Regions from separate parts of the Paenibacillus xinjiangensis genome, predicted to be linked through region 1. Evidence: riboswitches for the same ligand, from Rfam matches in the RefSeq annotation. Region 1 holds a riboswitch; each other region holds the start of a gene.
The links. A riboswitch is a leader RNA that binds a small molecule or an ion and turns the genes downstream of it on or off. The one in region 1 is predicted to bind cyclic di-AMP.
Positions count from the first base shown of each region.

Region 2: another riboswitch for cyclic di-AMP. It lies ahead of AC6ESP_RS24525 (resuscitation-promoting factor); the one in region 1 lies ahead of AC6ESP_RS22275 (C40 family peptidase).
Region 3: another riboswitch for cyclic di-AMP. It lies ahead of AC6ESP_RS00210 (hypothetical protein); the one in region 1 lies ahead of AC6ESP_RS22275 (C40 family peptidase).
Region 4: another riboswitch for cyclic di-AMP. It lies ahead of AC6ESP_RS03615 (TrkH family potassium uptake protein); the one in region 1 lies ahead of AC6ESP_RS22275 (C40 family peptidase).

Region 1 is NZ_JCAALS010000025.1:59,930-62,128, forward strand. It holds gene AC6ESP_RS22270 (cryptochrome/photolyase family protein) at 1-413, opposite strand, end outside; gene AC6ESP_RS22275 (C40 family peptidase) at 542-1,012, opposite strand; cyclic di-AMP (ydaO/yuaA leader) riboswitch at 1,015-1,173, opposite strand; gene AC6ESP_RS22280 (hypothetical protein) at 1,501-2,199, opposite strand, start outside.
Region 2 is NZ_JCAALS010000031.1:10,516-12,714, forward strand. It holds gene AC6ESP_RS24520 (TatD family hydrolase) at 1-483, shown strand, start outside; cyclic di-AMP (ydaO/yuaA leader) riboswitch at 668-872, shown strand; gene AC6ESP_RS24525 (resuscitation-promoting factor) at 1,117-2,199, shown strand, end outside.
Region 3 is NZ_JCAALS010000001.1:47,986-50,184, reverse strand. It holds gene AC6ESP_RS00220 (hypothetical protein) at 1-1, opposite strand, end outside; gene AC6ESP_RS00215 (hypothetical protein) at 119-256, opposite strand; cyclic di-AMP (ydaO/yuaA leader) riboswitch at 245-404, opposite strand; cyclic di-AMP (ydaO/yuaA leader) riboswitch at 493-705, opposite strand; cyclic di-AMP (ydaO/yuaA leader) riboswitch at 1,082-1,258, shown strand; gene AC6ESP_RS00210 (hypothetical protein) at 1,263-1,691, shown strand; gene AC6ESP_RS00205 (alpha-glucosidase/alpha-galactosidase) at 1,760-2,199, opposite strand, start outside.
Region 4 is NZ_JCAALS010000002.1:330,476-332,674, forward strand. It holds gene AC6ESP_RS03610 (CPBP family intramembrane glutamic endopeptidase) at 1-832, opposite strand, end outside; cyclic di-AMP (ydaO/yuaA leader) riboswitch at 1,112-1,289, shown strand; gene AC6ESP_RS03615 (TrkH family potassium uptake protein) at 1,381-2,199, shown strand, end outside.

The DNA of each region.
Region 1 (2,199 bases):
AACGCTTGGAAACCTTCAAGATCTGCCAGTGCCGCATCTGCAAGGGGCGTCCAACGTCTGCCTGCAGCTCTTACCCTCTGCTGCACATGCTCATCGCGCTGTCGAGCGTAGGGCGTGTAGTCCGCTTGAACAATAACCTCATCAATCGGATGGCATTGCAGCAGAGCTTCCGTAATTTCGGCTGGATCGCCGTAGAGCACGTGAAGCTCTTTGCCCGCCACTGCATATTCATGCAGCAGCGCAGCAGCCTGGCGGATGAAATTCCGCCCGCTATGGGTGTGCAATCGACCGCCTCCGGCTAACTGCGGATCGATAATCAGAAGATGAATACCGACATCTTTCTGTTTTTTTATATAATCAAATGCGCGCATATGGTTTGAACGTAGATCTTTGCGGTGAATAAATAAGTACATGGCAGGCGCTCCCCCTTAGACGTGAGAAAACAGCAAAGCCGCATGTGGTTTGTCATAACAGAGACAAACAACTGCGGCTTTGCTGAAAAAGTCATTCCTCGCTTCGGTGAGGAAGTGAGGTGCTGGCTTTATTTTTCGTCAGCATATTTGTCAAATGTGGATTGGTCCATGACGCGACGAGCGTTCATGTACCGAGTTTCGTAATAGGAATCGCTAAGCTTGCTGATAATAACACCCTTGCTGGAAGAAGCGTGTGCAAACTTACCGTCGCCTACATAGATGCCGACATGGGAAACGCCTTTGCCACTTGTGTTGAAGAACACAAGATCGCCAGCTACCAGATCGCCTTTAGCGACTGCTTCACCGGTTTTGGATTGCGATGCAGAAGTACGTGGAAGATCAATGCCCATTTTGTCAAACACATAGGTTGTGAAACCTGAGCAATCGAAGCCTCTCGTTGTTGTGCCACCGCTTTGGTACGGAGTGCCGATTACATTATCGATGATTCCGTCCATTTTGGAGCCTGCAAAAACGCTGCCTGCTTGAAAAGCTAGCATTAACACAAGTCCGAATAGTATTGCTGTAACCTTTTTCAAAATGGTGAAACTCCTTCCAATGCCTACGAGGTTAGCTGTGGGGTTCGGTTGAAGGATCCCTATGATTTCTCAGGCGCCGATTAGAGCTTGGCTCGGACGTCGAAATCAATTCACCCAGAGTGGTTCCCCCGTTTCCAGTACAAGGAATTAGGCAAGCTTTGTTATGTACTCGATAACTATTCTGTTTTTTTTCTTGAACTCCTCCCCAAACTGGCAAATTCTAATAATTCTCATGTAACCTTTTGGCTGAAAGGAACGTTTATTATGATTTTTTGTATAAACATTTGAAAATTATAGGTCATTTAGACTAATGAAACGGATACTATTTACATTTATTATGTGAGGTATTTGTAGAATATGCAGATTATTCTCGCGAGAATGAACGGCTCTCACGCTCCTTAGAGAGAATAATGTGTAAAAGTGACAGGTTTAGAGACAAAAAACAGCCTTGCAGAGGATCCTCTACAAGGCTTGTTAGTCGTCATTCGGCATTAGGTCTGCTTAGATTGCAGGCACTCGTATTGCGCAGCTACCGTCCATACCTTCATCATACTGCGGATCAAGTTATAGCCTTGGTGAAGGATGAGTGCGAGCAGGCCGGCCCATACTAGCGAGATACTGGTGACGAATAGACTGATTCCGGCGCCAATAGCCCACATGAGCAATGAGATGGCTGCAAAAGGAAGGATATGCCGCATAGCAGTCCATAGCTTAGGGAGGATGCCTTCTCCTGTGATGGTGCCAAGCTGCATAGCGAGGAGCAGCAGGTGGAGCACCACGCCCCATAAGAGCCAACCGCCAGCGGCGGGCAGCAGCCCCAGTATAAGCTCCGTGATGGAGCTGCTCTGCAGCAGCGACTGCAGGGCTTTGGGCAGGAGCCACCAGGCAGGGGCGAGTACGAGCAAGGTTTTCAACCAATATAAGAGTGCGATCGGCCTGAATTTCTTGCGTATGCCTTGGATGAACTGCGTTCCTCCCGCATCAGTAGAGTGATGAAGGGAATAGTATAGGCCGGCATCGAACAGTGGCGTGAGCAATATTCGCGTAACGAGCAGCCCCCCCAGCAGCCAGATATACGGGGTAATAAGATCCGTCTTCAACAATTGGAATTGCGCTTCGTTGAAGAAGAGCCTGACAGCTGAAGGGGATTCAGGGAAACGTCTGAGCAGCGGCGTAACGATAGAATCAAT
Region 2 (2,199 bases), on a different contig from region 1:
GATTATCACTGGGATACGTCACCGAAAGAGGTTCAACAGCGTGTATTCAGGGAGCAGATCAGGCTGGCCAAACGATTAAAGATGCCGATTGTGATTCATAATCGCGAGGCTCATGAAGATATCCTGAGGCTGTTGAAAGAGGAAAATGCGGCAGAGGTCGGAGGGGTTATGCATTGCTATTCCGGCAGCTGGGAAACAGCGAAACAATGCCTCGATATGAACTTCTATATTTCGTTCGGAGGACCCGTAACTTTTAAGAATGCGAAGGTGCCAAAAGAGGTGCTTGCGAAGGTTCCTCTGGACCGTTTATTAATCGAGACGGATTCCCCATATCTTACACCTCATCCATTTAGAGGGAAGAGAAATGAGACCTCCTATGTATCCCTTGTGGCAGAGGCCGCAGCTGAAATAACAGGAAAATCTAAGGATGAAATAGCTAAAATTACTAGCGAAAACGGTAAAAAATGTTTTGGTATTGTTTAATAACAGCTCAAAACGAGAGAAATAAAGACCTTTACAGCGATAAAACTAAACTTTGTCGCTGAAATTGGCTTTTTTTTGCATGTTAATCCTATAATTTCGCTAAAATCGTCTTTTATCTCATCTTTACAACTGACCGCGGTGGAAGGTATGATTCATTTCAGAGCTTTAAATTTTTGTATTGGATTTCCAGTTTACGCTTAATCTCAATTACTGAGAGCGGGGGAACCAGGCACTTAATTCGTGACAAGCCTAAGGCATCGCGGAGGGTGTTTTGAATTCTTCATAGGGGTGAATTACGCGGCCATTGCCATGAGCATTGAGTCCGTGGATAGGGTATCTCTCTTACCCGAACCCGACAGCTAACCTCGCAAGCGTGTTATAGAGAGCGATCAACCTCGTGCATTCATCATTCCTGAAGTCTATTAGACCATCCGGGAAGCCACGATACAGATCCTCTGTCGACGGCTTCTTTTTATTTTCGAATAATGCAGAAACGGTCGACATAGGGTAAATCTAGGAGGTTGCGAGGTAAGAAAATACTGGAGCGTGTTATGCACGCCAATATACTATAGTCGCGTCAGTTGTAATCATGCGTCACACTAGGCGGCGGGGCTATGAAGGAGGACCGATGAAGTGGGCATTATCCAAGCTAAGGAGACCCATGGGAAACGATCATCCAGCATGTCTTTCGCATTGCGATGGAAGCGTGAAAACTTGCGTTTGATTTTTCTGAGTGCAATTATCTCAATCGCTATGACTTTCATGTTTTTGGTGTTGTTGTACGGATCGTCTGAGAAGAGCGTATCCGTAGTAGTGAATGGACAAGAAACTGTTGTGAAAACAAAACAATGGGTCCTGCAACGCCTACTGGATGAACAAGCTATTACGGTTGGACCACATGACGAGGTTTCCGCACCTCTGAATGCATCCATCAAGGACGGAGACCGAGTGGAGATTAACTTCGCGGTTCCGGTTATCGTAACAGCTGATGGCAAGACATCAACGGTGTACACGACGGAGAAGACCGTGCAAGCGGCGATTGAGGAATTAAATATTCCTGTACGTGATCAAGATAAGGTATCGCCATCGCTTAGCACACTAGTCGCTGAGGACTTGAAGGTAACCGTCACTCGCGTTGACAAGAAGGTGTCTGAGAATGAGCGTACGACGCCGTTCTCTATCGTGAAGCAGCAAGATCCTACCCTGGAAGAGGGTAAGGAGAAGCTGGTGCAGACCGGTAAGGAAGGTCTCGTTGTTGAGCAAATCGAGGAGCGGTACGAGAACGGTGTACTCGTCTCTGAGAAAATTGTAAATAAGGTTGTGGAGACAAAGGCTGTTAATCAAGTGGTTGCCGTCGGAACGAAGAAGCCTGAACAGCTCGTGCAGGTACTCTCAAGCAGTAGTCCGAGTGTAGCAACCTACACGAAAAGCGGCGTTACGTTCAAAGCCAAAAAAGTGATTAAGAACGTTACTCTAACTGCCTATACAGCTGGTGTGCAATCTACCGGCAAGGATGAAGACCATCCTCAGTACGGTATTACCGCATCCGGTGCTAAAGTGCAGGAGGGGCGCACGATAGCTGTTGATCCGAAGGTTATTCCTATCGGCTGGTGGGTCTATATCGAAGGTATTGGATTCCGCCGAGCGGAGGATACAGGCAGCGCGATCAAAGGCAATAAGATTGACGTCTACTTCGACAGCAACAAAATTGCAACG
Region 3 (2,199 bases), on a different contig from region 1:
ACCTATTACCTCCATAATTTCAATATTTTTGGAGAAAAAGACAACAAAAAAGAAGCCTGGGGAGCAGAGGTGCTTCTCCCGCGGCTTCTTCTGTCATGAGTCTAGCTAATCATCGTTATCACCGTCCTATGACGGCGTGGCGACGTTCAGCGTCCAGCGATATGCCTGACAATAAGACTGTGCTGCATCTTATATCGACGTATTGCTGAACAACCCCATAATCGGATTGGCTCGCGACGAATGTCGCCTCTCTCAATAACGCTTACGAGGTTAGCTGTCGGATTCGGGCGTGAGAGTCGCCCTACGCTTGGCTGCAAGCCAAGCGATTCACCCCATGAGCAAGACATGCTCGCTCGGTTGGTTCCCCCGTTCCCGCATCCAGCGGGACTCAGCGATAAATCTGTTATGCTGCGCGGCAGCAGCAAGTCTTCATGCATAGCCGCGATAAAACCACAGATGTGGCTCCTATTCATCCATTACTAGCTTCATCATTCCTCTCTCCATCTAGGCTTACGAGGTTAGCTGTCGGATTCGGACGGTGAGAGTCGCCCTACTTGGCCGGAAATCCATGGTTCCCCGGTCCAAGATTCACCCCCGCGGCAACCGTCCTCGACTCTCACATCGAATTCGGATCCGCTATGCAGATTGCTCTGCCTGGTTTCCCCGCTCTCCGTCATTCAGACGGAAACTCAGCCCTATTGCTGGAGGCAGCGACAGCGTGTCGCACCTTCCCAATTGGTAACATTTAACGTAACCACGCTTCGAATCATACTCCCATGCCCCAATTGATGTAAAGCGAAGCCGCATCTCGAATACGACGAAAAAAGATGCATGCAGCTTGTTTAACAACGCTTACACTAATAATTATCTCTAGAATACTCTCAATTTCTCTTTATTTCTTCGTTTTACATAAAAAGTGTAAATCCTGAGCATAAGCGAGCATTCTCACGAATATACAGGTTTTATTGGCACAAACACCGATATAATATCCTTTTTGACGAAAAAAAGGCTGAAAACGAGAGATTTAAGGTTTACAAAACTTTTGTATCGGTTTAAGATAGACGGCAAGCCATAATTGGCTATTTAATAATCGCTGAATTCTTGTATGCAAGAAGCGGGGGAACCAACGCGGAGGATAATCCTTATCTGTAGGGAAATCTGACGCAAGGGGTGAATCCAGCACTACCCAAAGTGCTGGTAGGGAAGCTCTCTATCCCGAATCCGACAGCTAACTCCGTAAGCGAACATGAGGAGAGAATAATATGATAACGTCTCACAATGCTGCATCCTTGAGCGATGCTCAGCAGCAGGTTCCCCTGCAAGTAACCCATATTGAGTTATTTATTATTCCTTCTTTGGACATTGATGCAGCTGGCTGCAGAGCTTGCATGCGAGTGACATCGAATCAAGGTGTAGGCTGGGGCGAGCAATTTATCGCCGAGCAAGAACGTCCCTCCGATTGGGGAGCATGGAGCTCCGCCGTGCCTCATTTCATCGGCAGCATCCAGAACACAGCGACCGAAGCTCCAGCTGAGGAGCATACACAGCATAAAAACAAGCATTTGCACCAATTATTCGCCGATGCTATCCATTATTTAAGAAGCTTGCCTACTCAGCATCAGCAAGCCGAGCAGATGAGAGATGAAGTCGTATTGATTAATCGTTCTATTTTTTACTTATCCTTATATTAGAACAGGGCAAAAGCTGGGTAACCGTCACTACTTGTGAACGGCTGCCCAGCTTTTGTCTGTACGGATTATTATTCTGTTACAGCAGCAGGCCGCTGCTTCGCTTTGTCAGATTCCCCGCTATTCCGATTCGCTTCATCGCGATTGCTCTGCATTTCTTCCACTGTCTTCACCTTCAGCCTTGCTGCGCCTTCATAATCTCTTGTCGGCAGCAGAGGACCTGTCGTCAGACGCTCTTTGGCAGCTGCAATGGCTTCTGCATATTGTGGAAGCCACTGCTCCTGAGCTACGAGCATCTCATCGACCATCTGCCATATTTCGTTAGGATTGCACACAGCACCGACAAGCGGGTCCATCATCATCGCCTGGCGAAGCAGCTGATCATCACCATGCACAGCAGCCTCTACAGCAAGGCGCTGAACCGAGATGCTGACATTGCACACCGCTGCTGGGCCGAGCGGCAATTCACCCACATGCGGCATACTGATGCCATTGCGGTCTGCATAGCCTG
Region 4 (2,199 bases), on a different contig from region 1:
TGTAGATATAAAAAATGATGAAAATAAGGCTGATAAAAATACCTCGTTTGAATGTCGTATGTCCGCGGTACAAGATCGCATAAATAATAGCAAGCACGAGTGAGATCAAGCACATATACAGCAGACTGACGAGAGATAACACATTGGCTGTTTGCTTCTGACTGGCGACCTCTGTTTCATAGGCAGCTGGTGCCTTGAATTCAGGCTTGTATTGTGTAACAACAGGTTTGCCGTCGACTAGCTCTGCACTTATCGTAAGCTCGAGTGCGGCGTCCGCAAGGGTATAGCCAGTGGGATGAATAACGAGCTCTCCATCATCGTTCACCCAACGCTCCTTCAGCTCGCTGATTCGGAAGCCTTTGGTGACAGCCAGCTGTTCTGCGGCCTGAAAGAGCTGCTCCTCCTGAACCGGCTCATCATTGCTGTTCATAAGATGCCACGCTACCACATTCCCATTAGTCATATGTACATAGACGAAAGCGGTACTGCCGTCTACAGCATCGACTTGAACCTGATACGTATCGTTAGGGAATTGCTTGCCGTATTGCTTCTCATAGGATTCGAGCAATTTCTCTTTGGACAGATAGCCTGTTGCTAAGCTGTCGGTCTGATAGACAGTGTAGGCAGATTTCGTATCCATTCCAAGCTGCTGCTTCGTGAACTGGAGGGCTTGTCCTTCGGCTGCGCTTTTATCGATGACTTTCATTGTACTGTCAATCGAAGCGGACTGCTGGAAGATCGGACCGACCTGTGTGAATACAAAAATAAGCGCACCTGCTATTGCGGCCCATAGGAAGCGTTTCCAGTCGTGGCGGGCAATTGAATCGACCATATTTCACCTCAATTTTGAATTGTAGATTTCTTACGCTGCCATGTAACCATACCATACAAAACCCTGTATTATCCAATCCAAGCGTCTGATTTACAACATCCAGTATTATGAAAACCAACGATTGTTTTCATAAAAACGAGAAATAACGATGTGCGAGAAGCGTTGGGCGCACTGTTGCATAAGGTTGACCATTTTTGAGCCAATATAGGCTTATTTATGCGGTATACTCGTTTTGTATTCCAGATGATTTAGCTTATAATCATAATCGTCATTGTTAATTGAATAAAAAAGCCGAATTTCCGTATGAAAACGGGGGAACCATAATGCTGACAGAAATGCCAGCAGTGGGGTGAATTTCAGGAAGAGCACGGGATGTGATCCGTAAGCTTCTTGAATAGGGCTGCCTGTCCAGGCCCGAATCCGTCAGCTAACCTCGTAGGCTTTGTGGAACAGGACTCATCGCATAAGGCATTGGGTTTCCAGTGCTTTTTTCTATGCCCAAAATTCGATTGACACCAGTTATTAGAGGAGAGCAGGGACTTATATTGATGAAACACTTAAATGTTCTAAAATGGTCTCCCCCGCGTATTCTCGTACTGGGCTTCGCGGTCATTATTCTGCTCGGTGCCACGCTGCTGTCGATGCCATTCGCATCAGCCGATGGATCGCGGCTCCGCTTCGTAGATGCTTTGTTCACAGCTACTTCAGCAACTTGTGTAACTGGGCTTGTTGTGGTGGATACAGGCACTTATTTCTCAAAAGCAGGGCAAATGATCATTATGGCTTTAATTCAAGTCGGCGGTGTCGGCTTCATGACGATGGGCACGCTGTTCGCTCTCGTGCTGCGCAAAAAAATCTCGCTCAAGGAGCGTCTTATCCTCCAAGAAGCGATGAATCAGTCCAGCATGGAAGGTATCGTTAGATTAATCCGTAAGGTTATCTTTTATTCTTTATCTATAGAACTGATCGGCGCGCTGCTGTTCGCTTCTCGCTTCGCAGTAGATATGCCGCTAGGCAAAGCGATTTATTTCGGAATTTTCCATTCGATCTCGCTATTCAACAATGCAGGCTTCGACATCTTTGGTGATTATCGCAGCCTAACGCTGTATGTAGATGATCCAATTGTCAATTTAACCGGTATACTGCTTATTATTTTGGGTGGACTAGGCTTCATCGTTCTGTCCGATTTACTCGAGTATCGCAGCAAGAGAAAACTGTCGCTGCATAGTAAAGTCGTTCTGTCCATGACAGGAGCACTTATTGCCGTAGGTGCAATCGTCATTTTCATATTCGAGTTCTCTAACAGCAAGACGTTAGGAGCGCTGAGCTGGGATGGCAAGATTATAGCTTCCATATTCCAGTCTGTC